DNA from 4 places in the Terrabacter terrae genome. Region 4 is predicted to be linked to each of the others. Evidence: predicted binding sites of a transcription regulator. Region 4 holds the regulator's gene; each other region holds the start of a gene.
The links. Region 4 encodes LexA, which represses DNA repair genes until DNA is damaged. Its sites were predicted from a motif close to TCGAACANNTGTTCGA; they were not measured.
Positions count from the first base shown of each region.

Region 1: a site for LexA is predicted at 4,536-4,551, ahead of ABD194_RS15345 (alpha-ketoglutarate-dependent dioxygenase AlkB). Genes of this name have one in related genera too.
Region 2: a site for LexA is predicted at 2,390-2,405, ahead of ABD194_RS11755 (HNH endonuclease signature motif containing protein). Genes of this name have one in related genera too.
Region 3: a site for LexA is predicted at 3,182-3,197, ahead of ABD194_RS17075 (DUF6504 family protein). Genes of this name have one in related genera too.

Region 1 covers NZ_BAAANB010000021.1:1,131,258-1,138,234, reverse strand. The annotation lists gene ABD194_RS15375 (metal ABC transporter ATP-binding protein) at 1-296, shown strand, start outside; gene ABD194_RS15370 (metal ABC transporter permease) at 293-1,384, shown strand; gene ABD194_RS15365 (Fur family transcriptional regulator) at 1,381-1,800, shown strand; gene ABD194_RS15360 (SMP-30/gluconolactonase/LRE family protein) at 1,924-2,850, shown strand; gene ABD194_RS15355 (isoprenyl transferase) at 2,882-3,658, opposite strand; gene recO (DNA repair protein RecO) at 3,722-4,450, opposite strand; gene ABD194_RS15345 (alpha-ketoglutarate-dependent dioxygenase AlkB) at 4,573-5,223, shown strand; gene ABD194_RS15340 (maleylpyruvate isomerase family mycothiol-dependent enzyme) at 5,236-6,051, shown strand; gene ABD194_RS15335 (glycosyltransferase family protein) at 6,032-6,977, opposite strand, start outside.
Region 2 covers NZ_BAAANB010000021.1:358,984-365,960, reverse strand. The annotation lists gene ABD194_RS11775 (molybdopterin oxidoreductase family protein) at 1-382, shown strand, start outside; gene ABD194_RS11770 (hypothetical protein) at 382-846, shown strand; gene ABD194_RS11765 (hypothetical protein) at 1,166-1,903, opposite strand; gene ABD194_RS11760 (hypothetical protein) at 2,018-2,272, opposite strand; gene ABD194_RS11755 (HNH endonuclease signature motif containing protein) at 2,409-4,244, shown strand; gene ABD194_RS11750 (trimeric intracellular cation channel family protein) at 4,427-5,062, opposite strand; gene ABD194_RS11745 (ATP-binding cassette domain-containing protein) at 5,363-6,977, opposite strand, start outside.
Region 3 covers NZ_BAAANB010000021.1:1,462,604-1,469,580, forward strand. The annotation lists gene ABD194_RS17055 (methylenetetrahydrofolate reductase) at 1-779, shown strand, start outside; gene ABD194_RS17060 (GNAT family N-acetyltransferase) at 785-1,348, opposite strand; gene ABD194_RS17065 (hypothetical protein) at 1,552-1,971, opposite strand; gene ABD194_RS17070 (DUF4126 domain-containing protein) at 2,138-2,857, opposite strand; gene ABD194_RS17075 (DUF6504 family protein) at 3,364-3,756, shown strand; gene ABD194_RS17080 (SAV_6107 family HEPN domain-containing protein) at 3,789-4,262, shown strand; gene ABD194_RS17085 (DNA polymerase III subunit alpha) at 4,270-6,977, shown strand, end outside.
Region 4 covers NZ_BAAANB010000003.1:150,435-157,411, forward strand. The annotation lists gene ABD194_RS06040 (vitamin B12-dependent ribonucleotide reductase) at 1-1,620, opposite strand, end outside; gene nrdR (transcriptional regulator NrdR) at 1,749-2,255, opposite strand; gene ABD194_RS06050 (sensor histidine kinase) at 2,712-4,040, shown strand; gene ABD194_RS06055 (LysM peptidoglycan-binding domain-containing protein) at 4,279-4,707, opposite strand; gene lexA (transcriptional repressor LexA) at 4,937-5,662, shown strand; gene ABD194_RS06065 (hypothetical protein) at 5,721-6,677, shown strand; gene ABD194_RS06070 (Sir2 family NAD-dependent protein deacetylase) at 6,711-6,977, opposite strand, start outside.

The DNA.
Region 1 (6,977 bases), on a different contig from region 4:
ACCAGCACGTGCTGGCCGACGTCCTCGAACGCCTCGTGCGCCGCGGCGTCACCATGCTCATCGTGACCCACGAGCTGGGCGCGCTCGAACGACTGCTGACCAGGATCGTCGTCGTCGACACGGGCCGGATCACCTTCGACGGCACCCCGCAGGAGTATGCCGTCGCCCGCGAGCGCGTGCACCACGACCATGACAGCCACCACCACGACCTCGAGCTCGAGGCGCACCAGGCACTGGCGCACGGACCCCTCGACGCCAGCCACACCGACACCCGGCAGCAGGGAGCCCGACCGTGATCGAGATGCTCACCGTCGACTTCATGCAGCGGGCCCTGATCGCGGCCCTGCTCGTCGGCACCGTCGCGCCCATGGTCGGCATCTTCCTCGTCCAGCGGCGGCTGTCGCTGATCGGAGACGGCATGGGCCACGTCGCCCTCGCCGGCGTCGCCGTGGGCCTCGTCACCGGTACCGCCCCCGTGCTCACGGCGCTCGTCGCGGCGGTGCTCGCGGCCGTCGTCATCGAGCTGCTGCGCACGAAGGGGCGCACCAACGGCGACGTCGCCCTCGCGGTGATCTTCTACGGCGGCATCGCGGCAGGGGTGGTCATCATCAGCAAGTCGGCCGAGGGCACCCCGGGAAACCTCATGAAGTACCTGTTCGGCTCGATCCTGACGACCCAGCGCGGCGACCTCTACGTCTTCGCGGGGCTCGCTCTCGTCGTCGCCGTGACCACGTGGGCCCTGCGCCCGCGTCTTTTCGCGGTCGCCAACGACGAGGAGTACGCCCGGGCCGTCGGGCTCCCGGTCCTGCCCCTCAACATCGTGCTGGCCGTGCTCACGGCGACGACGGTCGTCGTTGCCATGCGCGTCGTCGGGCTGCTGCTCATCAGCGCGCTCATGATCGTGCCCAACGCCGCCAGCCAGCTCGTGGCCAGGTCGTTCAGCGGTGGGCTGCGGTGGGCGATCGCCCTGGGCCTGGTCTCCTCCGTCGGGGGCGTCGCTCTCTCCTACCCGCTCAACACCCCCTCGGGGGGCACCATCGTCCTGCTCGCCGTCGCCCTCTTCGTCGTGACGGCCGTGGTCACGGGCGTCCTGTCCAGAGCGGGGAACCGGCAGCACGAGGTGGCCGAGACACACAGCCACGAGCACGGCAGCGAGTGCGGCCACCCGGCGGTGACCCACGGCGACCACGTGGACTACCTCCACGACGGGCACCTGCACGCGGCCCACGAGGGCCACTACGACGAGCACGGGGACCTGCACCAGCACAGCACGCACCGTGGCGACGAGGCAGCGGCAGCCGGAGGCGGTGACCCGGTCGGCACCGCGTCCCGGGCCCGGACAGGAACGGCCGGAACGACACGAACGACGGGAAGGACGCGATGAACGGGAGCAACAGCACCAAGGGAGTTCCCGTCTCGCGCAAGCCGACCCGGCAGCAGGCTGCGGTGGCAGAGCTGCTCGAGCGGTCCGACGACTTCACCTCGGCCCAGACGGTGCACGCCCGACTGCGCGAGTCCGGTGCGGGCGTGGGCCTCGCCACGGTCTACCGGACCCTCCAGTCGATGGTCGAGGCCGGCACCGTGGACGTGCTGCGCACCGACGAGGGCGAGGCCGTCTACCGCGCCTGCTCGACGCACCACCACCACCACCTCGTGTGCCGCAGCTGCGGCCGCACCGTCGAGGTCGAGGGCCCGGCCGTCGAGCGATGGGCCGACAAGGTGGCCACCGAGCACGGCTTCACGGCAGTCACGCACACCCTCGAGATCTTCGGGACCTGCGCCGACTGCGCCACGTCCTGACGCAACGGGTCCGGTAGGTGCCGCTCTGTGATCTTGCGGCTCGGGCGACGCAAGGTCGACCCTGTTCGGAAGGCCGCGGACGTGGTGAAGGGCCGCGAGCGGCACGACCGAAGGGGTGGCCACATGTCAGGGATCGCCAGGCGCGCACGTCTCGCAGCTCTCCTCGCCGGAGCACTCACCGTCGTCCTCGGCCTGTCCCCCGCGCAGGCGGACCACCGGCCGGACCAGATCGTCCTGCCGGGTGCCCACTCCGCCGAGGGCATAACGGCCGGGACCGGCACCACGTTCTACGCCGGCGAGCTGTTCACCGGCAACATCTACCGGGGTGACGTGCGGACCCGGACAGCCTCCACGTTCATCACCGCACCCAAGGGCCGGATGGCCCTGGGGCTGCGGCTCGACCGGCCCCACCACCTCCTCTTCGCCGCCGGAGGCTTCACGGGGCAGGCCTACGTCTACGACTCGGTGACGGGGGCGCCCGTCAAGGCGTACCAGCTCACCACCGGGACCTCGGTCATCAACGACGTCGCTGTGACGAGCAAGGGCGCCTGGTTCACCGACTCGTCGCAAGCGAAGCTGTACTTCATCCCGATCAGCCGGGGCGGGACCCTCGGCGCGGTGCGAACGCTCCAGCTGCACGGACCCGCAGCCGTCCTCAAGTCCGGCTTCAACAACAACGGCATCCAGGCGAGCGCTGACGGGCACACGCTCGTCGTCGCCCACACCAACTCGGCGGTGCTCAACACCGTCGACCCGGTCAGCGGCGCCAGCGCGACGATCACCGGCGTCAGCGTGCCGAACGTCGACGGCATCCTGCTCCAGGGACGCACCGTCTACGCCGTGCAGAACTTCTCCAACAAGGTGACGGAGTGGCGGCTCTCGGAAGGCCTGTCGTCCGGTCGTCTCCTCGAGACGATCACGAGCCCGAAGTTCGAGGTGCCCACCACCGTCGCGCGCTTCGGTGACCACCTGGCCGTCGTCAACGCCAAGTTCGACACCGGGTTCCCGCCCAAGGCGAGCCAGTACGAGGTGACCATCGTCGACCGCTGACCCGACACCGACCCCGGCGTCAAGCCTTGGGTCAAGCCTTGGTGGGCGTGTCGACGGCGCCACCGTAACGGCGGTCGCGGGCCACGTACTCCTCGATCGCCGACCACAGGTCGCGCCGGTCGTAGTCGGGCCAAAGCCTGTTCTGGAACACCATCTCCGCGTAGGCCGACTGCCACAGCAGGAAGTTGCTCGTGCGCTGCTCACCGGAGCTGCGGACGAAGAGGTCGACGTCCGGCATCGTCGGCTCGTCGAGGTAGCGCATGATCGTCTTCTCGTCGACCGAGCCGGGGCGCAGGCGCCCGTCCTTGACGTCGTGGGCGATCCGCTGGACGGCATCGGCGATCTCGGCGCGGCCGCCGTAGTTGACGCAGAAGTAGAGCGTGAGCCCGGTGTTGTGCTGGGTCAGCTCCTGGGCGACCTCGAGCTCCTTGATGACCGAACGCCACAGGCGGGGCGCACGCCCGACCCAGCGCATGCGAACTCCCCACTCGTGCAGCTGGTCCCGGCGCCGGCGGATGACGTCACGGTTGAAGCCCATGAGGAAACGCACCTCCTCGGGCGAGCGCCGCCAGTTCTCCGTGGAGAAGGCGTATGCCGACAGGTGCGTGACGCCCACCTCGATCGCGCCGGCGACGACGTCGAGCAGTGACGCCTCCCCCGCCTCGTGCCCCTTCGTCCGGGGCAGGCCGCGCGCGTTGGCCCAGCGGCCGTTGCCGTCCATGACGATGGCGACGTGCCTGGGCAGCACGTCGGCCGGGATGACGGGCGCGGTCGCACCGGTCGGGTGCGGGAAGGGCTTGGCGTACACGGCTCTCCGGTCGGTCGGGGTCGGCTTCACTTGGGGCACAGCTCGTTTGTAGCCCGCCGGCGCTCAGGCACGCTCGACGAGGCGCAGCGACCGAAGCCCGCGCTCGATGTGCCACTGGAGGAACGCCGACACGAGCCCGTTGCCCTGGCGACGGTGCCGGTCTTCGCTCGCGTCGGCGACGTCCCAGTCGCCGGTCAGCAGGGACGCGAGCAGCGTGAAGGTCTCGGGGGCGGGGGCGCTCGAGCCGGGCGGACGGCATACGGAGCACACCGCGCCGCCGGCCTGCACGTTGAACGCCCGGTGGGGACCCGGCGCGCCGCACTTCGCGCAGTCGACGAAGCTCGGTGCCCAGCCCGCCACGGCGAGCGAGCGCAGCAGGTACGCGTCGAGGACGAGTCCCGGGTCGTGGGCGCGCTCGGCCAGCGAGCGCAGCGCCCCGGCGAGCAGGAGGTACTGCTGGGTCTGCGGCTCGTGCTCCTCGGTGAGCTGCAAGGCCGTCTCCAGCATCGAGGTCGCACACGTGTAGGCCGTGTAGTCGCGGGCGATCGCGTCGCCGTAGGGGGCGAGCGTCTCGACCTGCGTCACGGTGTCGAGGTTGCGCCCCTCGTAGCACTGGACGTCGACGACCATGCCCGGCTCGAGGCGCGAGCCGAACCGGGACTTCGTGCGCCGCACGCCCTTGGCCACGGCACGGACCCGACCGCGGGTCCGCGTGAGCATCGTGATGATGCGGTCGGCCTCGCCCAGCTTGTGGGTGCGCAGGACGATCGCCTCGTCACGGTAGAGGGGCATGGGTCCATTCTCCACCGCGCGCCGGGGCCGGTGGGACCGCACGCGCCGTGGCGCCGCTGCGCCGTCGCGACGATCCGCACCGGAGTCGAACACCCGTTCGAGACATGGGTTATCGTGGAGGCATGGACCTCTCTCTCCAGGGTTCGCTGCTCGATCTCACCGACGCCATGACCCTGCGCGACGTCGGCACGGGGCTGACCCGCCACAGGCTGACGCGCGGTGCGTGGGTCGACGTGCGACCCGGCTGGCTCGCCGCGGGCGACGAGCTGTTCAGCACGCTGCTGCACGAGGTGCCCTGGCACGCCGAGCGCCGCCAGATGTACGACTCCGTCGTCGACGTCCCCCGGCTCACCAGGTTCTACGCCGCGGAGGAGCGCCTGCCCCACCCCATCCTCGTCGAGGCGCGCGAGGCGCTGAGCCGTCACTACGCGGCCGAGCTGGGCGAGCCGTTCGTCACGGCCGGGCTCTGCCTCTACCGCGACGGCCGTGACAGCGTGGCGTGGCACGGCGATCGCATCGGGCGTTCGCGCGACACCGACACCATGGTCGCCATCCTGTCGCTCGGGTCCGCGCGCACCCTCACCCTGCGACCGCGCGACGGCGGCCCCATCCCCGGCACGACGCAGAAGACCTTGCGCTACCCCCTCGGACATGGTGACCTCGTCGTGATGGGCGGGTCCTGCCAGCGGACGTGGGACCACGCGGTTCCCAAGACCTCCGAGCCGATGGGCCCGCGCATCTCGGTCCAGTTCCGTGTCGCCGGCGTTCGCTGAAGGAGACCCCGTATGCCGTCCCGCCCCTCCGGTGGTTCCCTGCCCTTCCTCGACCACCTGGCGGCCGACTCGGTGCGCTTCCGCGAGGTGCTGACCACCGCGCCAGGCGACGTGCGCGCGCCGACGTGGCCCGACTGGGACGCCGACGACCTGCTGTGGCACCTCGGGGAGGTGCAGTGGTTCTGGGGCGAGATCGCCGAGCGCCGGCTCACCGACCCGGCGGCCCTGGACGCCCTGAACGCCTCGCGGGAGGCGCGGCCGGGTGACCGTGCGGGACTGCTCGGCTTCTTCGACCGCGCCAGCGAACGGCTGCAGCGGATGCTGGACGGCCTGGCTCCCGAGACCCCGCTGTGGATGTGGGCCGACGACAAGACGGCCGGCTACATCCGGCGCCGCCAGGCCCACGAGGCGCTGGTCCACCGCCTCGATGCCGAGCTCACCGTTGGTGACCGCACGCCCATTGACTGCCGGCTCGCGGCCGACGGCGTCGACGAGGTGCTCCGCATCATGCGCGGCTACGAGCCGGAGCCCGGGCTGACGCACACGAGCAGCGCGCCGCCGGTCACGATCGCGACCGTCGATGCGATGCACTCGTGGACGGTGACGCCGGTGCGGGTGACCGGCACCTTCGACGGCCGGCCGGTCGACGTGCAACGCCTCCTGGTCAGCGACGGACCCGACGCGGCGGCAGCCGCCGAGATCTGCGGCTCCGCCGCCGACCTCGACTGCTGGCTGTGGAACCGACCCGCCGAGGGCGCGATCACCCGGGAGGGCGACGCGGCCGCTCTCGCCGCGGTGGACGCGGTCCTCACCGACTCGATCGACTGACCCGACCTCGGCGGCCCCCCAGCCGTGGCAGGGACCCGTGCGCCACCGCTGCGAGCGCCACGACGAGCGGGACGAACGCGAAGAGGTAGCGTGACCGGCCCTGGAGCACCACGGTGAACGCCGCGATGCCGAGGACCGACACGGCGAGCAGGACGGTCTCGCGACGGTACGGGGCGCGCAGCAGCCCCGCACCCGCCACGAGCAGCACGGCCAGCCACAGCGCCTGGGTCAGGTCGGCGCGCAGCGGATAGGCCGACCCGTGGAACCCGTTGACCTCGTGCACCAGTCCCGTCAGCCCGGTCGCCGGCGCGAGCGCGCCGGGCAGGGAGTCCGGCCCCTCTCCCCAGGCCCAGAACATGCCGTCGCCCCAGTTCCACGCGGCCTTGTCGCCGTAGAACGCGAGCGTTCCCCCGAGGCCGCGCTCGGCCCAACGGTCGGCGAGGAAGCCGGCGGCATACGCCTTCGTCTCGTCCTGGCTGCGCCCGGCCACGGCGTCGACCATCTCGCGCGAGTAGGCGCCGTAGTTGACGATCCCACCGGGCGCGCGCTGCTCGTCGGCGCCGAGGGCGACCCACCAGAGCAGCGGCGGCGAGGTCGACGCGTCGATGCGGGAGGCGTCGACCCCGCTGGCGACGGTTGCGGCGCTGGACAGGCCCAGCCCCAGCGCGACGAAGGCCAGCGAGGAGACGGCGCACGCGGCGACGACACCGGCGCGCCGTCCCGCAGCGAGGTCGTGGTCGAAGATCGCGAGGACCGCCGTCAGCACCGCGGCGATGGCGATGACGACCGGCGTCGTCTTGATGGCGTAGGCGACGGACACCGCGACCACGGCCAGCAGCCACAGCAGCACTCGGCGGGAGCGCCGGCCCGGCGCCAGCGCCTTGACGGCCAGGGCCACTCCCCCGACCACGAAGGGCATCGCGTAG
Region 2 (6,977 bases), on a different contig from region 4:
CGCGCCGTTCCACTACGGCCACTGGGACCCCTCAGGGCTGGCGAGCGATGCGGAGCACCGCCTCGCCAACGAGCTGACGATGACGATCTGGGACCCCGTGTCGAAGCAGCCGTACTTCAAGACGGCCGCGTGCCGGGTCACCAAGGTGCGCGACGGCGACGGGCCGGCCCCCGCCCCCACCAACACCGCCTCCAGGCCGGCACGAGGCCAGCTACCGGCCACGGCTGGAGGTGACCCGACCAGCAGCCGGGTGCTCGACGAGACCCCGACCTACAACCTCGACCCGAGCCAGCACGCGGCCGGCGCCCACCCGTCCCGCGTCAAGGCCGCGGTCGAGGGCCTCAAGGACGCAGCCGCCGACATCGTCACCGGGAGGTCCTGATGCCGCACCTCAGCACCTACATCGGCTTGGCCGACCACAGCGAGAAGACCCTCGCTGACTCGTTCCGCGCCGTCGCGCAGGGCCATGCGGCCGAGGCAGACGTCTTCCACACCTGCCAGACCCTCGCCGGGTGGAGCGACAAGCACCGCGAGCAGCTGGCGCCCATCATCGAGCGCTACGGCGAGGACGAGAGCCTCGAGGAGCCCGAGCGGCTGCACGCCTCGGGACTCGCCGAGGTCCGCAGCGGTCCGGTGGGCCTGCTGCGCGACCTGCAGGACCTGCACGTGCTCGGCAGCCTCGTGCAGACGACCTGGACGGTGGTCGCCCAGGGAGCCCAGGGGCTGCGCGACAAGGACCTGCTCGAGGTCGCCAACTCCTCGAACGCCGAGACGGCACGCCAGCTCAGATGGCTCAACACCCGGATGAAGTCCGCCGCCCCCCAGGCGCTCATCGTCGACCCGTGACACGGGCATCGTCTCGCACCACTCCGAGGGCGCGTCGTCCCGGCGCTGCCTGGCACCCCTCCACGGATCGAACGTGACCGGTGTGATCCAGGAGCCGTCCTCCCCCCTGAGCCCGTAGAGACCGGCACGGCCGGCCGGCTCTGGCCAGCGAGCTCTCGCGGGACGCGCTCGGGCGGGCGTGCCGTCGAGAGAACGCCAGCGGCTCGGCATGCCGTCCCGGGAGGAGCGGGACACGGCAACCGAGCCGTTGGGTGATCGAGCCGTTGGGTGATCGGGCCGTCTGGGTGATCGAGCAGCCGTGTGGGCGGCGTGCGCGCGGTCAGACGTCGAGGCCCGCGCGGTCGACCTTGCGGTGGTAGTGCATCCCGGCCCGGCCGCCGAGGAGGGCGCCGAGCAGGCTCGCCACGGCGACGACGACGAGGGCGATGATGCCACCCTTGCTCAGGGTGCCCCCGTCGACGGGGATGCGCGGGAAGCTGTTGAGCTGGCTCAGCACGTCGTACTTGCTGCCGGCGACTGCCGCCAGTCCCGCCACGACGAGCGCGATGACCACGGCCCACAGCCACACCGCCAGTCCCTGCTTCGCGCCGTCGAAGCGCGCCATCCGGCCGGCCACGTAGCCGCCGCAGTAGTACGCCACGAAGAGGATGACCAGCAGGAGGATGCCGCCGACGAGCCCGACGCTCTGGGGGTTCCGGCTCGCGTCGCCGGCGGCCTGGTCGACGTTCGTCGACGTCGCGACACCGACGGCGGTGCCGGCGGCGGCCACGAGCGCGGTCAGCAGCACCGCCATGCCGGTGGCGGTCAGCCAGCCGAAGAAGGCGGAGCCGACCTTGACGCCACCGAAGGCGTCGCGCTGGTCGAGGACGGCGTCCTCGCGGGCACGCCGCTCGGACCGGTCCGCGGGCACGGTCTCGGCGACGAGGGTCTCGTCCCGGCGGCCGTCTCCGAGCGTCTCGCCCTCCCTGCGGGAGAGCGTGTCGTCCCCCCGGCGGGAGCGGGGCAAGTCCTCCTCGGCGGATCGTCCGCGGCCGGTGGGTCCTGCTGCTGAGCTCATGGCGAGCTCCTCTCGTTGTCTGCTGGGAAACCTGTTCCTTGCCCCAGACGTACCCGTTTGTCCGAACCGCCTGCCGGCCCCACCGTGCCGTGCGGCGTCGGGCCGGGCGGACAGTCAGCCGCCGGAGTTGCCCTCGGCGTCGAAGACACGAGCGGAGGTCGCAGCAGGGCGGTCGTGGTAGAAGTCGTCGGCCGCCTGGGCCTCCAGCGCGTCCTGGTCCCCGTCTCCCGGTGCATGGGGGGCGTCCTGGACCGCGTCCTGCTCGGGCTCCTGCTCCTCCGGCGTGCCTGCCAGGGGCTGGCGCCGAACGGACGACTCGCTCGACTGCTGAGCCTCTCCGCCAGCCCTGGGATCCTGGTTGTCGGTCACCGGCCACTCCTTTCTCGTGTCTCGACTGCTGACGCCATACCCAGCCCGCCGCGCAGCCACGCACCAGCACTTCGGACAGTCCGGGCTCTCTGCCCACTGCCCACCCACTGTCAGTGGTCGAACGTATGTTCGACTCATGGCCCCCGAACCATCGATGCTCGAGCTCCTTCGGAGCCGGCTGACCGACCTCGAGGCGCGCCAGCGTGCCGCGGGTGGTGTCGCCGAGGCAGGGTTCTGGGAGCGCTCCGCGGGGCGTATGCCGTCTCCTTCGTCCCAGCAGTCGCCTCCCACCGCCGGGTCGGCGTTCACCGCGGGAGGCGAGCAGGCCGAGTCGGCACCACGACCGGTGCGCGCCGAACGGCCGGCGCTGACTGAGCCGCGCGAGCGGTCCGAGGCTGGTCGGCCACCCAAGGGAGGTGGTCGGTTCGCGCGGGCCGGTGCGACGGCCAGGCCGGTGGCGCCCGTGTCGCGGCCGATGGCACCGCCAAGCGGGCCGTGGTCCGACCTGGCCCCCGAGGACATCGAGTCGCTCGACCTGGACAACCTGCCATGGCTGGACGAGGCGGCTTACGAGGAGATGATCGACGACCCCGCCTGGATCGAGTCGGTCAGCCGGCGGGCGGAGGTTCGTGCCGGACACGACGCAGGCGTCGGGAGCCAGCGTGCCGCGGTCGACGCGATCACCCTCGACGCCATGGCCGGGTTGGGCCTGACCACCCACGGCGCCGCGGACCTCGTGGTGGCCGCCGACCGGGTGGCGCAACAGCGCCGCACCCACGAGGTCACCCTCGTGACCATCGTGTCGGAACTGGTGTCCCGTGGCGTCGAGACGCCCGAGGGGCTGTCGCGCACCGACTGGTTGCGAAGCCATGACCCCTCGTTGACCGCCGGGCAGGCCAGGGCCTTCGTGACCGTCGGCACCGCCCTGACCGTGGCCCGCTGGGCCCGGCTGCGGCTGCTCGTCGCCACCCAGCAGGTCACTGTCGGCAACGCCGCCCAGATCATCGACTTCGACACCCGCGCCCGGCCGGTCGCCGATACCGATGACCTTGAGACGGCGCTCGGTGACCTGACCGCGCAGGCCCCGCAGCTCCGGCCAGAGGAGCTGGCCCGGCTCGTGCGGCACCACACCGAGCAGATCCGGCCACCGCGTGACGAGGACCGGCTCGACCGCGGCCGACGCGAGGCCCGCGGCCTCTGGTTAAGCCAACCCAACCCCGCCGGCATGGTCGGGATGCGCGGCACCCTCGACCCCGAAGCGGCCGCCATCCTCAAGGCCGCCATCGACGCGCTCTCCGCCCCGGCTCCGGTCACCGACGAGCACGGCGGCATCATCACCCACGACGACCGCACTTCCGCCCGGCGGCGGATGGATGCCCTGCTGGCCATCGTGCAGCGCGGGGTCGCCTCCGCCGACGGCGTCCCGACCACCGACAGGGCCAAGGTCGTCGTCCTCATCGACTACGACACCCTCGTCGACGACTTCCACGAGAGCGGCAGCGGCAGCTCCAGCCGCTGGGGCAGCGGCAGTCGTATGAGCAGCGGCAGCGGCAGCGGCAGCGGTCAGAGCACCGTCAGTCGTATGAGCACCGGCAGTCGCATGAGCAGAGGCAGCGGTCAGGGCAGCGGCACCACCTTGACCGGCGACGTCCTCTCCCCCGGCGCCGTGCGCCGGATGGCCTGCGACGCCGAGATCATCCCCGTGGTCCTCGGCGGCGACAGCGAGCCGCTCGACGTCGGCCGCAGCCGCCGCCTCTTCACCCGCAGCCAGCGCCTGGCCCTCATCGCCCGCGACAAGGGCTGCAGCTACCCCGGCTGCACCACGCCCGCCACCTGGTGCGACGCCCACCACGTCATCCACTGGTGCCAGGGTGGCCGCACCGGCGTCGCCAACGGCGCCTGCTGTGCCAGAGGCACCACACCGAGGTCCACGACCGAGACCTCACCGCCATCGTCACCGCGACCGGCGTGACCTGGCACACCTGACTGCCCCGCCCCACGCCCCGCCGGCCACCGGCGGGGCCACCGGCACGTCCGGCGCGTCGGCAGCGCTCTGGTGACACCCCGGCTGAGTTCGCTGCTCCTCGCCGCCTGTGCGCCTGCGTCGGTTTGGCCACTCGGAGAGGGGCACCGAGATGGAGGCGAAGCCCTCGTTCAGGGCCGAGGAGCTCCGGGCGGGGCGGGCGCGTTGAGGTCGAAACGGACGCCGACCATGCGGATGACGAAGCAGGCCACGACCGCAATCACCGCGGCCGGCCAGCCACGCAGACCGAGTTCCGCGGCCCCGACGGTGACCAGGGCGCCGACGAGGGCAGGGATGGCATACAGCCCGCTGGTCAGGACGGTCGGCACACGGCCGATGAGCACGTCCCGGATCGTCCCGCCTCCCACGCCGGTGACTGCGCCCAGGATCACCGCCTGGACGGGGCCCAGCCCGGCGTCGAGCGCCTTGGTGGCACCGGTGACGGCGAAGAAGCTGAGCCCGAGCGCATCGAAGACCTCGATGGGGAAGGCCAGCCGGTCGAGCCTCCGGCCCCACGCGAAAGCCACGAGCGCACCGGTGGCCGCCACGACCAGGTAGCGCCAGTCGCGGAACGTCGCCGGCGGCAGGTAGCCGAGGATGACGTCGCGGATGATGCCGCCACCGAGCGCCGTGATCATCCCGAGCGCGACGACACCGACGATGTCGAGGCGCGCCGCCCGAACAGCGGTGAGCGCCCCGTTCAGGGCGAAGACCGCCGTGCCGGCCAGGTCCAGGGCCAACAGCAGGCTGCCTGCGCGGATCACCACGGCAGTCCGTCGACAACCGCGATCGCCATGCCGACACGCTACGCGCACGGGACGCGTCAGAGCGGTGGGTCGCAGCGGTGGGCGCGCCTCCGGAGGTCCCACGAAATGCGGGAGAGGCACTGAGTACGAGCCCGGTGTCCGACTCCACCCACACCGGAGATGACGGGATGTCTTCTGTCGACGAGCTGCTGAAGGGCCTGGAAGGCACACGCGGCTGGCGTGAGGACTTATACCGGGAGCTGCAGACCGTCCTGTGCCAGGCCGACATGGACCGAGTCGTCCGTCCTGCGTCGGTCGCGCTCAGCCGGCAAGGTGCGCCCAGTCGTCGGCCAGCTCGGTCCATGGACCGACCGCGGCGACCTGACCCTCGACCAGCACCACAACCCGGTCGGCCTGCGCCAGGGCGGCGCGCTTGGACGTGGCCCCGACGACGGTGGCGCCGCGCTCGCGCAGGGTCGTCCACAGCTCGATCTCGGTCGCCGAGTCGAGGGCGGAGGACACGTCGTCGGCGAGCAGCAGCTCGGCCTCACACGCGAGCGCCCGCGCGAGCGCCAGCCGCTGGACCTGCCCTCCGGAGAGGCGGACACCGCGATGGCCGACCAGTGCCTCGGGTCCTCCCGCGGCATCGACGTCGGAGCCCATGCGTGCGGCGTGCAGCGCCGGCATCACGCGGCGGTCGGCGTGGTCGAGCCGGACGTTGTCGGTGAAGGTGCCCGAGAGCACGCGCGGCACCTGCGCGACGTGCGCGACCCGGCCGGGGCGCAGGAACGTCTGAGGGTCGCGGACCGGCTCGCCGTTCCACCGGATCTCCCCGGTGGAGCCGATCAGACCCGCCAGCGCCGACAACAGGCTGGACTTGCCCGACCCGACCTGGCCGAGGAGCAGCACGAGCTCCCGCGACCGCACGGTCAGGTCGACGTCGGTGGCGCCCAGCGTCCCGTCGTCGTGGACCGCCGTGACGCCCGCCAGCTCCAAGGTGCGCAACGGCTCACGGGCCACCGGGGATGGGGCCGGTGCCGCCCCGTCGACCAGGTCCACCCCCGGGTCGACCTTCATGAGGTCGCCCCCGCCCGCCAACCGGCTCGTGGCATGCATCCACGCCTTGGTGCCCGGCGCCTCGGTGATGACCGAGCCGGCGACGCGACCGAACCAGTCGAAGCCGTTGACCGCCCCGGCGACGAGCAACGCGGTGGCCAGCCCCCACTCGCCCAGGACGAGCAGGGCCCAGGCGGCCACGACGCCGCACTGCACCAGGACGATGGGCACGCCGTCGAGCAGGGCCTGCACACGGTGCTCGCGCACGGCGGCCTCCACGCGGCCGGCGTCCACCCCGCGCAGGTGCGCGTGGACGCTGGGCGTCGACGCGGCGAGCTTGACGGTGCGCACCGAGTCGAGCGCCGACACGAGCGAGCGTCCGAAGGTGGCGCGAGCCGAAGCGGAGGCGGCGGCGGACCGACCGGCGACGCGCCGTCCGAGGGAGGAGGCGAGCGCGGAGGCCGCCATGACCCCGAGCAGCACGGCACCGGCCACCCAGCTGCCGGCGACGACCGCCGTCACCCCGGCGATGACGAGACCGTTGACGAAGTCGACCCAGCGGTCGGCGTAGCGTGCGAGCCGGTCGGCGTCCATGGTGCGAGCGACCGCCTCACCCGGCGGCGTCGGCTCCAGGCGGTGCTGGGAGGTCTGGCCCACGAGCACCGCCGAGCGGGCGCGCAGCATAACGGAGATCCACCAGCGCGGGTAGCGGCGGAAGGCCTCGGCGAGCAGGAGCGGCGACAGCATGAGCGACCCGACGAGCGCGACGGTCAGTGCCGTGGGGCTCTCCCCCTTCTGCAGGGCGACGACGAGATGTCCCCAGATCCAGCCCGTCAGCGCACCGAAGGCCCCGGTGAGCGCCGAGGCGAGGAAGAGGCCG
Region 3 (6,977 bases), on a different contig from region 4:
CGCAGCTGTGGGACGCCATCCGGCGCCTCGAGAAGCTTTCGCCGAGCTTCGTGTCGATCACCTACGGCGCCGGCGGGAGCACCCGCGACCGCACCGTGCGCCTGACGCGACGGGTCCTCGAGGAGACGTCGCTGACGCCGATGGCGCACCTGACGTGCGTCGGCCACTCCGTCGCCGAGCTGCGCGGGATCGTCGGTTCGTATGCCGCCGCGGGCGTCCGCAACATCCTGGCCCTGCGCGGGGACCCCCGGGGCGGGCTCGGCCAGCCGTGGGTCCCCCACCCCGAGGGGCTCGACCACGCCGACGAGCTGGTCACGCTCGTCCGCAGCCTCGGGCGCTTCACGGTCGGTGTCGCGGCGTTCCCTGACGGCCACCCCGAGTCGCGCGGCGTCGGCGAGGACGCCGACACGCTGATCCGCAAGGAGAAGGCGGGCGCCGAGTTCGCGATCTCCCAGATGGTGTTCGACGTCGACAACTACCTGCGGCTGCGCGACGAGCTCGCACGCCGCGGCTCCCGGCTCCCGGTGGTGCCGGCCATCATGCCGATCACCAACGCCCGGCAGGTCGTGCGCATGGCGCAGCTCGCGGGCCAGCCGATGCCGACCGCCGTGACCGACCGGCTCGAGCGCCATGGCGACGACGCGGTGGCGGTGCGGGCCGAGGGCATGGCCATCGCCACCGAGTCGTCACGCCGGCTGCTCGACGAGGGGGCACCGGGCATCCACTTCATCACGATGAACCGCTCCTCGGCCACCCTCGAGGTCTTCGGCAACCTCTGACGGGCCTAGGCCTGCCGGCGCACGCCGGCAGGCTGCTGTGCCCGCCACTCCCGGTCGAGCATCGCGTACTGGTAGCCGTCGACCCACCCGAGCTCGGCGTGCCACGAGTCCTCGACCCCGTGCTGCTCGCGCCGCATCCCGGCCTTCTCGAGCACGCGAGCCGACGCCAGGTTGTCGGCGAAGCACCCGGCCGTGACGCGCCGGAGGCCGAGTTGGCCGAAGGCGGCGGCCAGCAGTCCGCGGGCGAGCGCGCTCGCCACGCCGCGGCCGGTGAGCTGCGGGTCCACGATGTAGCCGATGACGGCCTCGGTGCGCCGGGGCATCCCGGGCTGTCCCATCCCGTCCACGACGTCGAGGAAGCCGATGGCGGCGACCGTTCCGTCCACCTCGGCCACGCAGGAGAAGTCCGTCTCGCGGGCGCCGATCGCCGACCACTCCGCCCGGAAGGCCGCCGGGTCGACGTGGGTGCGCAGCATGAAGCGGTTCACCGAGGGGTCGTTGCGGAAGGCGAGCATGCGCTCGACGTCGGCACCGGCCGCCTCACGCAGGTGGAGCGGGCCGACTCGCATGGGCCACGGGCTGGCTGTCACCACTGCATCGTCCCCGACGTGCACCGGCCGCCGCCACGTCGTTTCCCGCCTGCAGGCCGCCGTGTGCCGGGGACCGCACCGGGTGGCCGGCCAGCGCCAGGAGCGGGGCCGGCCGCCCGTCTCGGTGTGGCTCGGTGTGGCTCGGTGTGGCTCGGTGTGGCTCGGGGTCGGTGTGCTCGGGTTCAGGTGCTCGACGGCGTCGTGGTGGTCGTGCCGCCGGGGGAGGCGGGGGCTTCGCCCTGCTCGCCCTGCTGGTCCTGCCCGCCCTTCGTCCCGTGCGTGCCGTCGCCGTCGCCGTCGTTGTCATCGCTGTCACCGCGGTCTTCGTGTGCTCCTTGGCTGCCCGCTCCATCGGGCCCTTTGCCGTTCAGGTGGTCCTCGCTGTCGCCGCTGCCGCTGCCGTACGGGGCGTCCTGCTTGTAGGAGCCCGTGTCGGTGTCGGTGTCGGTGTCGGTGTCGGTGTCGGTGTCGGTGTCGGTGCTGGAGTCGGTGCTGGAGTCGGTGCTGGCGTCGGCGCTCGTGGTGGCGGTCCCGGTCTCGTCTGCGCGGGGCGAGCGCTGCCCCGCCGAGCGCGAGCGCCGAGACGGCCACGATGCCGGCACCCGCGAGCGCGATCGTCTTGTTCTTCATGCGGTCCATTCCTTCGATGGGCTGGCCTCGTGCCAGCTGCACCCACCGTGGGAGGCCCTGCTGTGGCCGGCCCCTCGTGGACGTGGGCGACCCCTGTGGGACCGGCGTGCAGCCTGTGAGCGGCCATGGGCCGGTGGCTCAGACCTCCTGGTCGAAGGGCCGGGCGGAGCGGTCGGCCCGCGTCTTCACCTGCGTCTCCACCTGCGTCCGTGGGCGAGGTGGGGCCGACCCGGGCGAGGGCCGGCGCCGTCTGGCCCTGGGAGCCGCGATGCCGACGCGCTCGCCCCACGCGTCGTAGCGGCGCTTGTAGCGGCGGATGCGCGCGGCCAGCTTGTAGACGAGGAAGGCGCCGGCCGCGAGGAGGACGAGGGCGATGGAGGCAGCCCACCACGGGTGGGCGATGGCGAGCGCCGTGATCCCGGTGACGGTGACGTCCTCGGTGGTGCTGACGACGACGTTGCTCGCCGGCTCCGGCGAGGTGTTGACGGCGGCTCGCAGGCCGGCCTTGATCCCGTGCGAGACCAGCGCCGTGACGCCACCGGTGGCCGCGCCGATGGCGGCATCGAGGCTGGCCGTCTCATGGCCGATGAGGTAGCCGATGGTCGCCCCCACGGCTGGTCTCACCACGGTGTGGACGGAGTCCCAGAGCGAGTCGACGTAGGGAATCTTGTCGGCGAGCATCTCGACGGCGAAGAGGATGCCTGCGCCGACCAGCACGTCGGTGCGCGCCAGGGCGTCGGGGATCTGGCCGAGGCCGAAGATCCGGTCGGCGAGCCCGAGGACGAGCACGACCGCGTACGCGTTGATCCCGCTGCCCCAGCCGGTGGTGAAGGCCAGGGGGATGAGCTCGGCTCCCACGGACACTCCTTCGGTCACGCGCCGTCGCGGGAGCGCCGGTGCAACCTGCGGCCGCCTCGGAGGGGCGAGCAGGGTTTCAACGAGCCTGACGTTCTTTGCAATACCCGGGACGACGCGACGGGGTAGCACCCCCGGCACGTGAGAACGGGCCCGATCCGCGAGCGGACGGGACCCCTGCACCCCTCCGTTCGCGGACCGAACCCGCGACGCCCACTGTGCCCGGGGTGCGGAGCACGGGCCTGAGCACCGCTACTCAGATCACAGGGCGGGTGCCGGTGGGCCGATCTCGACACGCTGTCGGCGGCAGGGGTTACGCTTTGAGTATCGAACAGGTGTTCGAATGTCAGGTAGTCAGTTCAGTCGTCGGTTGGTGTCGGGCTGCTCGTGTGGGGCGCGGGTGGTCTGGGTCGTGATGTCGGCCTCGACGTGTCCGAGGGAGACGTGTCGTGGTGCGTAGGTTCAGTGACTCCGTGCAGGTGAGACTGCGGGAGCGTCAGCAGCATGGGGTGACCCAGCGCGTCGACTCGATGGTCGGCGCTGCGGGCTCGTCGGGCTCGTCGGGCTCGTCGGGCTCGTCGGGCTCGCCGGATGTGGGTGACCCCTTCGAGGGAGGGGCCTGCGGACCGTCGCCGGAGGCCTTCATCTGGCGTGGCCGGCTCTACGTCGTGCGCCGCGTCCTCGCCCAGTGGCGCGAGCGCCGTGCTTGGTGGCACGACGCGCTCCAGGCCGACGAGGCACAGGTCCGTCCCGGCGAGACGCTCGTCGCCGCGGCCAGCGAGCAGCATCTCTGGCGGGTCGAGGCCAGCCCGGGGTGGTCGTTCGCGCCCGGGGTCTACGACCTCGCCCACGACGAGTCCGCGCGAGGCGACCGGTGGTCGCTCGTGCGGGTCGCCGACTGACCGCACCCAACGTCCGGAGAAGAGGAAGCACCGTGACCACAGCACACCTGCGCCCGCCCATCTCGCGTCCATCGACCATGCGTCCGATCTCGGTCCCCGTGCTCGACCTGCTCGAGCGGGCCCGCACCACGCTCGAGGCTGCCTGCCGCACCAGTGACGCCTCCGAGCGCTACCGCGGCGCCCACCTCGGGGCGCTCCGGGCGGCCGCTGCCCTGGTGGCGGCCCGCACCGTCCCGACCCCGAGAGCCCGCCCTCGGAGCGTCTGGCAGGTCCTGCCCGGTGTCGCCCCCGAGCTGGGGGAGTGGGCCGCCTTCTTCGCGGCCTGCTCCGCGCACCGCTCGGCCATCGACCGCGGCGACCACGTCAGCGCCCGTGAGTCCGACGACCTGCTGCGACAGGCCGAGATGTTCCTCGAGATCGTCCAGGACCTTCTCGGCGTCCCGCTGACCGTCCCCCTGCCGCAGTCGATCACGCCCGTCTCGAGGAGCCGGGCCAACGGGGCGTGACCACGGCATGACCCCCACCTACGCCACCACCACCGCAGAGAGCTTCGTGCACCTGCACGTCGCCTCGGGATACTCCATGCGCTACGGCACCGCCAAGCCGCACGAGCTCGTCGAGCGGGCCGCAGCATTCGGGCAGCCGGCCCTCGCCCTGACCGATCGCGACGGGCTCTACGGCGCAGTCAAGTTCGTGCGCGCGTGCATGGAGCACGACGTCGCCCCGGTCCTCGGCGTCGACCTCGCTCTCGGGCCCGAGCAGCCCGAACGCTCGCGCCCTGTGCGCACGCCGGTGCGCGGTGGTGCGCTCGTCGACCCCCGGCTGCCTCGTGTCACTGTGCTCGCCCGGGGCAGTGGTGGCGGTCTCGCGCCGGGCGAGGGGTGGGCGGCGCTCTGCAGGCTCGTCACCGCGACCCACCTGCGCGGGGAGCGCGGCAACCCCGTCACGACCGCCGGGCTCCTCGCCGAGCACGCGAGCTCGCACCCCGCGCCCGGGTCGGCACCGGGCCCCGAGGACGGCAGGCCCTCTCGCCTCGTCGTGCTGCTCGGGCCCGACTCCGACGTCGGGCGTGCGGTCCTCGCCAAGCGGCGCGACCGCGCCCGCGCGGCCCTCGAGCGGTGGGTCGCGCTGCTCCCGCACGGCGCCGTCGTCGTCGAGGTCGTCTGCCACGGCGGCCCGGAGCACCAGCCCGGCAGCCTCGGCCAGGCCGCGCGCATGCTCGCGCTGGCCCGGGAGGTCGGCGTGCCGAGCGTCATCACGGCCGCGGTGCGCCACACCGACCCACAGGACGCCGCCATCGTCGACGTCCTCGACGCCGCTCGCCGGCTCGTCGCCCTCGATTCCCGGCACCTCGACCGGGTCACCACTGCCGGACACCTGTCGCCCACGCCCCTGATGCACGCACTGGCGCTCGACGTCGTGCAGGTCTCCGGACCGGGCCTCGTCGGCGGCGGGGCGCTCGCGCGCGAGCAGGCGCGCGAGCTGCTCGCCCGCACCACGGCCCTCGCCGCCGAGTGCGTCCAGGACCCACGGGCCGACCTCGGCATCGGCTCGGTCCACCTGCCCGAGCCGGGCGTCCTCGGCCTCCGGCCCGGCACCAACCCCCACCGCGTCCTCGCGCGCCGGTGCCGTGAGGCCATCCCGACCCGCTACCCGGGACGCTCCGACTCCGAGCTCGTCGCCGTCAGCGACCGGCTTGAGGACGAGCTCGGCGTCATCGAGACCCTCGGCTATGCGACGTACTTCCTCACCGTCGCCCAGGTCTGCGACCTCATCCGCGAGATGCGCGTGCGGGTCGCGGCCCGAGGCTCCGGGGCGGGGTCGCTCGTCAACTACCTCCTCGGCATCTCCGGGGTCGACCCGATGCGCCACGGACTGCTCATGGAGCGTTTCTGCTCCCCGTTGCGCGCCGAGCTGCCCGACATCGACATCGACGTCGAGTCGGCCCGCCGCACCGAGATCTACGAGCGCATCCTCGACCACTTCGGTGGTGAACGGGTCACCTGCGTCTCGATGATGGACACCTACCGGGTGCGTCACGCGATCCGTGACGCCGGCGCCGCGCTCGGGCTGCCACCGCCCGAGGTCGACGCGATGGCCAAGGCCTTCCCGCACATCGCCGCGCGCAACGTGCGCAACGCCCTCGCCGAGCTGCCCGAGCTGCGCGCCAGCGGGCTCGACGTGCCGCGCCTGCAGCTGATGTTCGACATCGTCGAGCGCCTCGACGGCCTGCCCCGGCACATCGCCCTGCACCCGTGCGGCGTGGTGCTCTCCGACTCCGTCCTGCTCGACCGCACCCCCGTCGAGGCGAGCTGGCTCGGCTTCCCGATGAGCCAGTTCGACAAGGACGACGTCGAGGAGATGGGCCTGCTCAAGCTCGACGTCCTCGGCATCCGCATGCAGTCGGCGATGGCTCACGCCGTCGCCGAGGTCGAGCGGGTCGACGGCGAGCACGTCGACCTCGACGACGAGTCGCAGGTCCCCTTCGACGACGAGCCCACCTTCGAGCTGGTCCGCTCGACCAAGACCCTCGGCTGCTTCCAGATCGAGAGCCCGGGCCAGCGCGAGCTGATCGGCAAGTTCGGACCGCGCAGCTTCGACGACCTCATCATCGACATCTCGCTCTTCCGGCCGGGCCCGGTCAAGAGCGACATGATCATCCCGTTCCTCAATGCCCGGCAGGGCTGGGACGACCCGTCCTACCTGCACCCGTCACTCGTGCCCGCGCTCGAGGAGACCGAGGGAGTGGTCGTCTTCCACGAGCAGGTCCTCATGATCGTCGCCGAGACGACCGGCGTCACGCTGGCCCAGGCCGACGAGGTGCGCCGTGCGCTCGGCACCCCCGACGGGCAGCAGCGGATCGAGGCCTGGTGGCGGCCGGCCGCGAAGGCGCGCGGCTACGCCCCGGAGGTCGCCGACAAGATCTGGGAGGTCCTCAAGGCCTTCGCGTCGTTCGGCTTCTGCAAGGCCCACGCCGCCGCGTTCGCCCTGCCGACCTACCAGTCCGCGTGGCTCAAGACGCACCACCCGGCAGCCTTCCTCGCCGGGGTGCTGACCCACGACCCGGGCATGTACCCCAAGCGGCTCATCCTCGATGACGCGCGCACCTTCGGCATCTCGATCCTCGGCCTCGACGTCAACGTCTCGACCGGCACCTACCGCTTCGAGCGCACCGACGACGGCGGCGAGGCGATCCGGCTCTCGCTCGCCGACGTCCACGG
Region 4 (6,977 bases):
TGCCTGGGCGTTGCGGTAGCCGTGCTTCTCACCGAGCTTGACCACGTCGTCCCACGCCTTCGTGGCGAGCGTGTGGACGTCGGAGTCCATCGCGTCGAGTGTCTTGATGTTGTCGTTGGCGGCCTGGTGCTTGCGCATGACCCGCTTGTGGGCCTCGGCGTTGCGGGCGTACCCGGCGTAGGCGCCGACGACACCGGCCATCTCGGCGGACCGCTTGTAGGCGGCACCCGTGAGCAGGGAGGTGATCGACGCGGCGAGCGAGCGGCCACCCTCGGAGTCGTAGCCGTGACCGGTGGCCATGAGTAGCGCGCCGAGGTTGGCGTAGCCGATGCCGAGCTGGCGGTAGTTGCGCGTCGTCTCGCCGATGGGCTCGGTCGGGAAGTCCGCGAAGCAGATGGAGATGTCCATCGCCGTGATGACGAGCTCGACGACCTTCTGGAAGGTGACTCCGTCGAACGTGTCGTCGTCGCGCAGGAACTTCAGCAGGTTGAGCGAGGCGAGGTTGCACGAGCTGTTGTCGAGAGACATGTACTCGGAGCAGGGGTTGGACGCGGTGATGCGGCCGGTCTCCGGGTTGGTGTGCCACGCGTTGATCGTGTCGTCGTACTGGATGCCGGGGTCGGCGCACTCCCAGGCAGCCTTGGCGATCTTGCCGAAGAGCTCGCGAGCGTCGACCTCCTCGATGACGGAGCCGTCGAGGCGGGAGCGCAGACCGAAGTTCGTGCCGTCCTCGACGGCCTTCATGAACTCGTCGTTGACACGGACGGAGTTGTTGGCGTTCTGGTACTGGACCGAGACGATGTCCTTGCCGCCGAGGTCCATGTCGAAGCCGGCGTCGCGCAGGGCGCGGATCTTGTCCTCCTCGCGCGCCTTGGTCTCGACGAACTCCTCGATGTCGGGGTGGTCGACGTCGAGGACGACCATCTTGGCCGCACGGCGGGTGGCGCCGCCGGACTTGATGGTGCCGGCCGACGCATCGGCCCCGCGCATGAAGGAGACCGGGCCGGAGGCGGTGCCGCCGGAGGAGAGCAGCTCCTTGGAGGAGCGGATGCGGGAGAGGTTGAGGCCGGCGCCGGAGCCGCCCTGGAAGATCTTCCCCTCCTCCTTGTACCAGTTGAGGATCGAGTCCATCGAGTCGTCGACGGAGAGGATGAAGCAGGCGGAGACCTGCTGCGGGCTCTTGGTGCCGACGTTGAACCACACGGGCGAGTTGAACGAGAAGACCTGGTGCAGCAGGGCGTGGGTCAGCTCGTGCTCGAAGATCTCGGCATCCTCGGCGGAGGCGAAGTAGCCGTTGCTCTTGCCCGCGGCGACGTAGGTCAGCACGACGCGGTCGATGAGCTGCTTGAGCGAGACCTCGCGAGCGGCCGTGCCCACGGCGCCACGGAAGTACTTGGTGGTGACGATCGTGCTCGCGTTGACCGACCAGAAGTCAGGGAACTCGACGCCCCGCTGCTCGAAGATCGTCTCTCCCGTCTTCCAGTTCTGCTGGACGACGTCGCGCTTCTCCCACGTCACCTCGTCGTACGGGTGGACGCCGGGCGTGGTGTAGATGCGCTCGATCTTGACGCCCTTGGCGCCAGCCTTCGAGCGTGAGCTGCGGTTACCGATCTCCGTCATGTCGTGCGGCCTCCCTGACCGAATCTGCTGCTGGGAATGAGTCTTGCGTGGAGCACCGACAGCGTGCCTGCCAAATGCCTGCTGCTGCCTGCTGGTGGCTCCGGGTGGAGCCGGTGTGGTGGAGGGTGTTACCGCTGGGCGTCGAGCTCCTCGCGCTGCGGGGAAGCCTCGGGCTCCTCCCCCAGCGCGGCGCGCTCGGCTCGCAGGAGCGCGATGGCCCCTTCGAAGTCCTCGAGGCTCTCCCACGCCTGGTAGACGCTGGCGAACCTGAGGTAGGCGACCTCGTCGAGCTCGCGGAGCGGCTCGAGGACGGCCATGCCGACCTCGTGCGCCTCGATCTCGGCGTTGCCCTGCGACCGGATCGCCTCCTCGACCTGCTGGGCGAGGAGGGCCAGGTCGTCCTCACTGACGGGCCGTCCCTGGCAGGCCTTGCGCACACCGGAGAGCACCTTGGCCCGGCTGAACGGCTCGGACGCCCCCGACCGCTTGATCACGTTGAGGCTCGAGGTCTCGAGCGTGGTGAAGCGGCGGTTGCACTGGGGGCACTGGCGACGCCGGCGGATGCAGGCGCCGTCGTCAGTGGTGCGCGAGTCGATGACCCGCGAGTCGGTGTGCCGACAAAATGGACAGTGCACCTGTGGCCACCTTCCTTCCCAGTCCGTCGTCCAAAGCGTCCACACCGCCCCGTATGCCGTCCCGGGGCTCCCGAGGCCGCGCCGGTGTTCGTGGGACCGGCGACCTGGGGATGTCCTGGGGATGACGTTGGGGATGGCCTGTGGGTAACCCCGAGAAGTTGGGGACTACATGTGGACGTCTTACATCTGTGTAACTACTAGATGTAGGGGTAACTCTGACACGGTGCGACCCCGATCGCAAGCAGTTGCGAAGATGTCCGGCGTGGCAGGTCGCTGACCTGCACAAACAGCCACGCCGACCGGCGCAGGGCGGCGTGTCGGGGCAGTGTGACCCCAAGATCTGGGGGTGCTCCCAACCGCACAACCGCTCATGTGCACCCTGATGACGCGACGCGGCCCCGGCTTCCACAGCGCAGGTCCTTGCACGCAGGGCCCCGATGTCGGAGGCTTCCCTGCGTGACAATCCGGACACCAGAGGCGCCGCCGTCGCCCGCCACCCGGCGGCGCGAGGAGGCGCTGCTCGAGTACGACGTGCTGGGCAACGCCCCGCAGCGTGAGCTGCAGGCCCTGGTCGACATCGCGGCACAGGTCTGCGACGTGCCTCGGGCAGCGATCAACCTCATCACGGCCACGCACCAGCAGCAGATCGCGACGACGGGCTTCGACCCCTCCATCTGCGCGCGCGAGGACTCGATGTGTGCGGCAGTGCTCGAGAACGCCGACCGGGTCGTCGTGCCGGACGCCAGCCTCGACGCCCGCTTCCGGCACAACCCATTCGTCACGGGTCCCCTCGGCGACGTCCGCTTCTACGCATCGGCCCCGCTCACCACTCCGGACGGCATCATCATCGGCCGGCTGTGCGTCTTCGACTCCACCCCGCGCCACCTGGACGCAGCCCAGGAGGAGTCGCTGGCCGCTGTCGCCGAACGGGTGGTGGACGTCCTGGAGCTGCGGCTGCGCACCCGCCGGCTGCAGGACTCGCTGGAGGCCCTGACGCGGGCGCAGGAGGAGCTGCGCCGATCCAACGAGGCGCTCTCGGTGTTCGCCGGGCAGGTGAGCCACGACCTGCGCACGCCGTTGACCGCGATCATGGCCAGCACCGAGCTGCTCGGCCAGGAGGACTCGGTGCGGGCCGACGAGTGGGCCCAGCGCCTTGTCTCCACGGCCCACCGGGCCGCTGGCCGGATGGCGGGCATGATCGAGGAGATCCTCGCCTATGCGCGCGTGGGCGCCGAGCTGCGGCGCAGCCGGACCGACGTCAACGAGGTCCTGACCTCCGTGCTCGAGGACCTCGAACCGGCCCTGCGCGCGAGCGGTGCGACGGTGACCTCCGACCGGCTGCCCGTCCTGTGCGTGGACCGGCAACAGCTCTACTCCGTGCTCCTCAACCTGGTCTCCAACGCCGTGAAGTACGCACGTCCCGACACTGCTCCACGAGTGACCATCTCGGCCGTGCAACACCCGGGCAGCTGGCGCCTCACCGTGCAGGACAACGGCATCGGTATCGCGGAGGCGGACCGGGAGAAGGTCTTCGGCCTGTTCAACCGGGTCGAGACCTCGGTCCCTGGCAACGGCATCGGACTCGCCACCGTCAGGCGAATCATCGAGGCTCACGGCGGCGCCATCGGGATCGGCACGGTCGAAGGCCCGGGCTGCAGCGTGTGGTTCGAGGTCCCTGTCGAAAAGACCGACGCCGGCTCTGCCGGAGTGACCGCAGAGGGCACGTCGGGAGGCGCTGCAGGAGGCGCTTCGGGAAGTACTGGATCAGGCGACCGGCAGGGCTGAGCGGGCGCGCCGGTCCCGGCCCACAGCATGGACCACCCCGAGGACATGGCCTCGAAGACGGCGGCAACCCGAAACGCCGCATCCCTGAGCGGGATACGGCGTTCGGGGGCGGATGCGGCGGGGTCGAAGCGCCGCTACCGCCAGCCGCTGGAGGTGGAGCCAACGCGGCCGATCGGAGAGCCGGGTGCATCAGGCACAGTGGCGCGGGCACGGGCTCGTGGGACGAGGGCGCTGTGGGTCAGTGCGCGGGGATGACCAGCTGCTGCCCGGCGTGGACCTGGGAGGTGCTCAGGCTGTTGGCGACCTGGAGCTGCACGACGCCGTCGGGGACGGTGAGCTCGGGCAGCTCGCGGGCCGCGATGCCGGAGAGGGTCTGGCCGGACTGCACCGTGACCGTGTGCGGGTCGCCGGTGGCGGATGCCAGCTGGCCCGCCAGGCCCACGCCGAGCAGCGCGACGACGCTCGCGACGAGAATCGTGCGCACGAGACGCCCGAACCTGGTCAGCCGCATCGGGGACCGTGGCGACGAGTGGTGCGCTGCACGACTCCCCCGGGCCGCGTCACGCCCGGTGGGCACGAGGACGAGGTGCGGCCGCGGCGTGGACGACTGCCCCCCGGTCCGCTCCGCCTGCGGCTCGCGAACGGCCTCGAGGACGATTGCGCTCATGGTGACCTCCCCTTGCTCCAGATGTGACGAACATGTGTTCGATAGAACGTGTGTACGAGTTGTAGCACGTCTGTTCGACGAAGTCGAGACACGCCTCGAACAGGTGTTTGGCAACTGTGTTCGAACCTCGTAGTCTTTCCTCACACCACAGACCTCACCAGCCACCACTGACACTGGCCGCTCCACGCCGGCGTCACGCGCGGCCTGACGAGCCGACGAAGGGGACACCATGGGCGTGACCGAGCTTCCCGACCGCGAGACCGGCGACGGCCTGACCGTCCGCCAGCGGCGCGTGCTCGAGGTCATCCGCAACTCCGTCGACCGTCGCGGCTACCCGCCGAGCATGCGCGAGATCGGCGACGCCGTCGGCCTGGCGAGTCCCTCCAGCGTCTCCCACCAGCTCAACGCGCTCGTCGCCAAGGGGTACCTGCGCCGCGACCCCAACCGTCCGCGCGCCCTCGAGGTCGTCTCCCCCGACGCGAAGGCAGAGGAGCTCGGCTACCGCGGCGGCTCCGTCGAGCCGATCCGCCCCCGCGGTGACCAGTACGACACCGAGACCGACTCGGGCGACGCACGGCCCGAGGCCTCCTACGTGCCGGTGCTCGGCCAGATCGCGGCGGGGGTGCCGATCACCGCAGAGCAGGTCGTCGAAGACGTCTTCCCGCTGCCGCGGCAGCTCGTCGGTGAGGGCGAGCTGTTCCTGCTCAAGGTCAACGGCGACTCCATGGTCGAGGCCGCCATCTGCGACGGTGACTGGGTCGTGGTGCGCCAGCAGCAGCACGCCGACAACGGTGACGTCGTGGCCGCCATGCTCGACAACGAGGCCACCGTCAAGACGTTCAAGCGCAAGGACGGCCACGTGTGGCTGATGCCGCACAACCCCAGCTTCTCCCCCATCGACGGCGACCACGCCACGATCCTCGGCAAGGTCACCGCGGTCCTGCGCCGCATCTGAACGAACCCCCGGCGGACCGAGGCGAACACGAGCGGGACGAAGGCGGACACTCACCCCGATGACCCCGATGACCCCGATGACCCCGATGACCCCGATGACCCCGATGACCCCGATGGCGCAGGAGCGCACCCCAGACGTCGTCCTCACCTACCGCTACCTGCGGGGCGCGATGATCGCGCTGCTGCTCATGCTCCTGTTGTCGGTCGGCTACCAGTGGTGGTGGGAGACCGGGCACTCCTGCTGGCTCGGATCGATCAGCGCCTACTACTACACACCTGCCCGTGGCGTCTTCGTCGGCGCGCTCTGCGCGCTCGGTGCCAACCTCATCGCCTACAAGGGACACTCCCCGGAGGAGGACGTGCTCCTCAACTTCTCCGGCCTGATGGCCTTCGTCGTCGCCCTGGTCCCCACCGCGCCCGACGACCGGTGCGGGCCCAACGCATACACCCAGACGGCCCCGGAGATCGCGGCAGCCGTGCGCAACAACGTGTGGTCACTGCTCGTGGTCGCCGTCGTCTCCGCGGCAGTCGTCGCCTGGCTCGGGCGGGTCGGCAGGGCGGGAGCGCCGCCGCGACCGCGCAGCGTGCGCTCCATCGTCGTGAGCGTCGTCTGCGGGACGGTCGTGCTGGCCGAGCTCACCCTGTTCCTCGTCCTGCGCGACCGGTTCATCGCCCTGAGCCACGGCATCGCGGCCGGCACCATGGTGGCCGGCGTCATCGCCGTCATGGTGCTGAGCGCCCTCGGCGCCGAGGAGAGACACCTGGGCCGTGACGGCAGTCGCGGCACCGTCTACAAGAAGGTCTACATCGCACTGGCGGTGGCCCTCGCCTTGGCGCTCCTCGTCGCCGTGGTCACCGCAGCCGGTCTCACCGGATTCGGGCACCTCGTGCTGGTCGCCGAGGTCATCGTCATCATCCTCTTCGGCACGTACTGGGGGGTGCAGACCAAGGAGCTGTGGGACCTGCGGGACACCTCGGGCCCGGAGGCCCGGGCCCCCGGTCCCGTCGTGAGGTGAGGCGACCGGCTCGGTGACGGGTTCGGTGACCCGTCAGTGACCGAGCGCGCTGCGCAGCTTCGTCAGGGTGATCCCGAGCGGCGCATGCAGACGCAAGCTGGCCTCGCTGTCACCGCGAGTCGCCGACCGCGTCACGATCGCCACGGGGACCTCACGCTGGTGCGCCCGCCGGACGAACCGGTAGCCGCTCATGACCGACAGCGAGGAGCCGAGCACCAGGACCGCCCCCGCGCCCTCCACGAGTGAGAAGCACTGCTCCACCAGGGCCTTGGGCACCGACTCGCCGAAGAACACCACGTC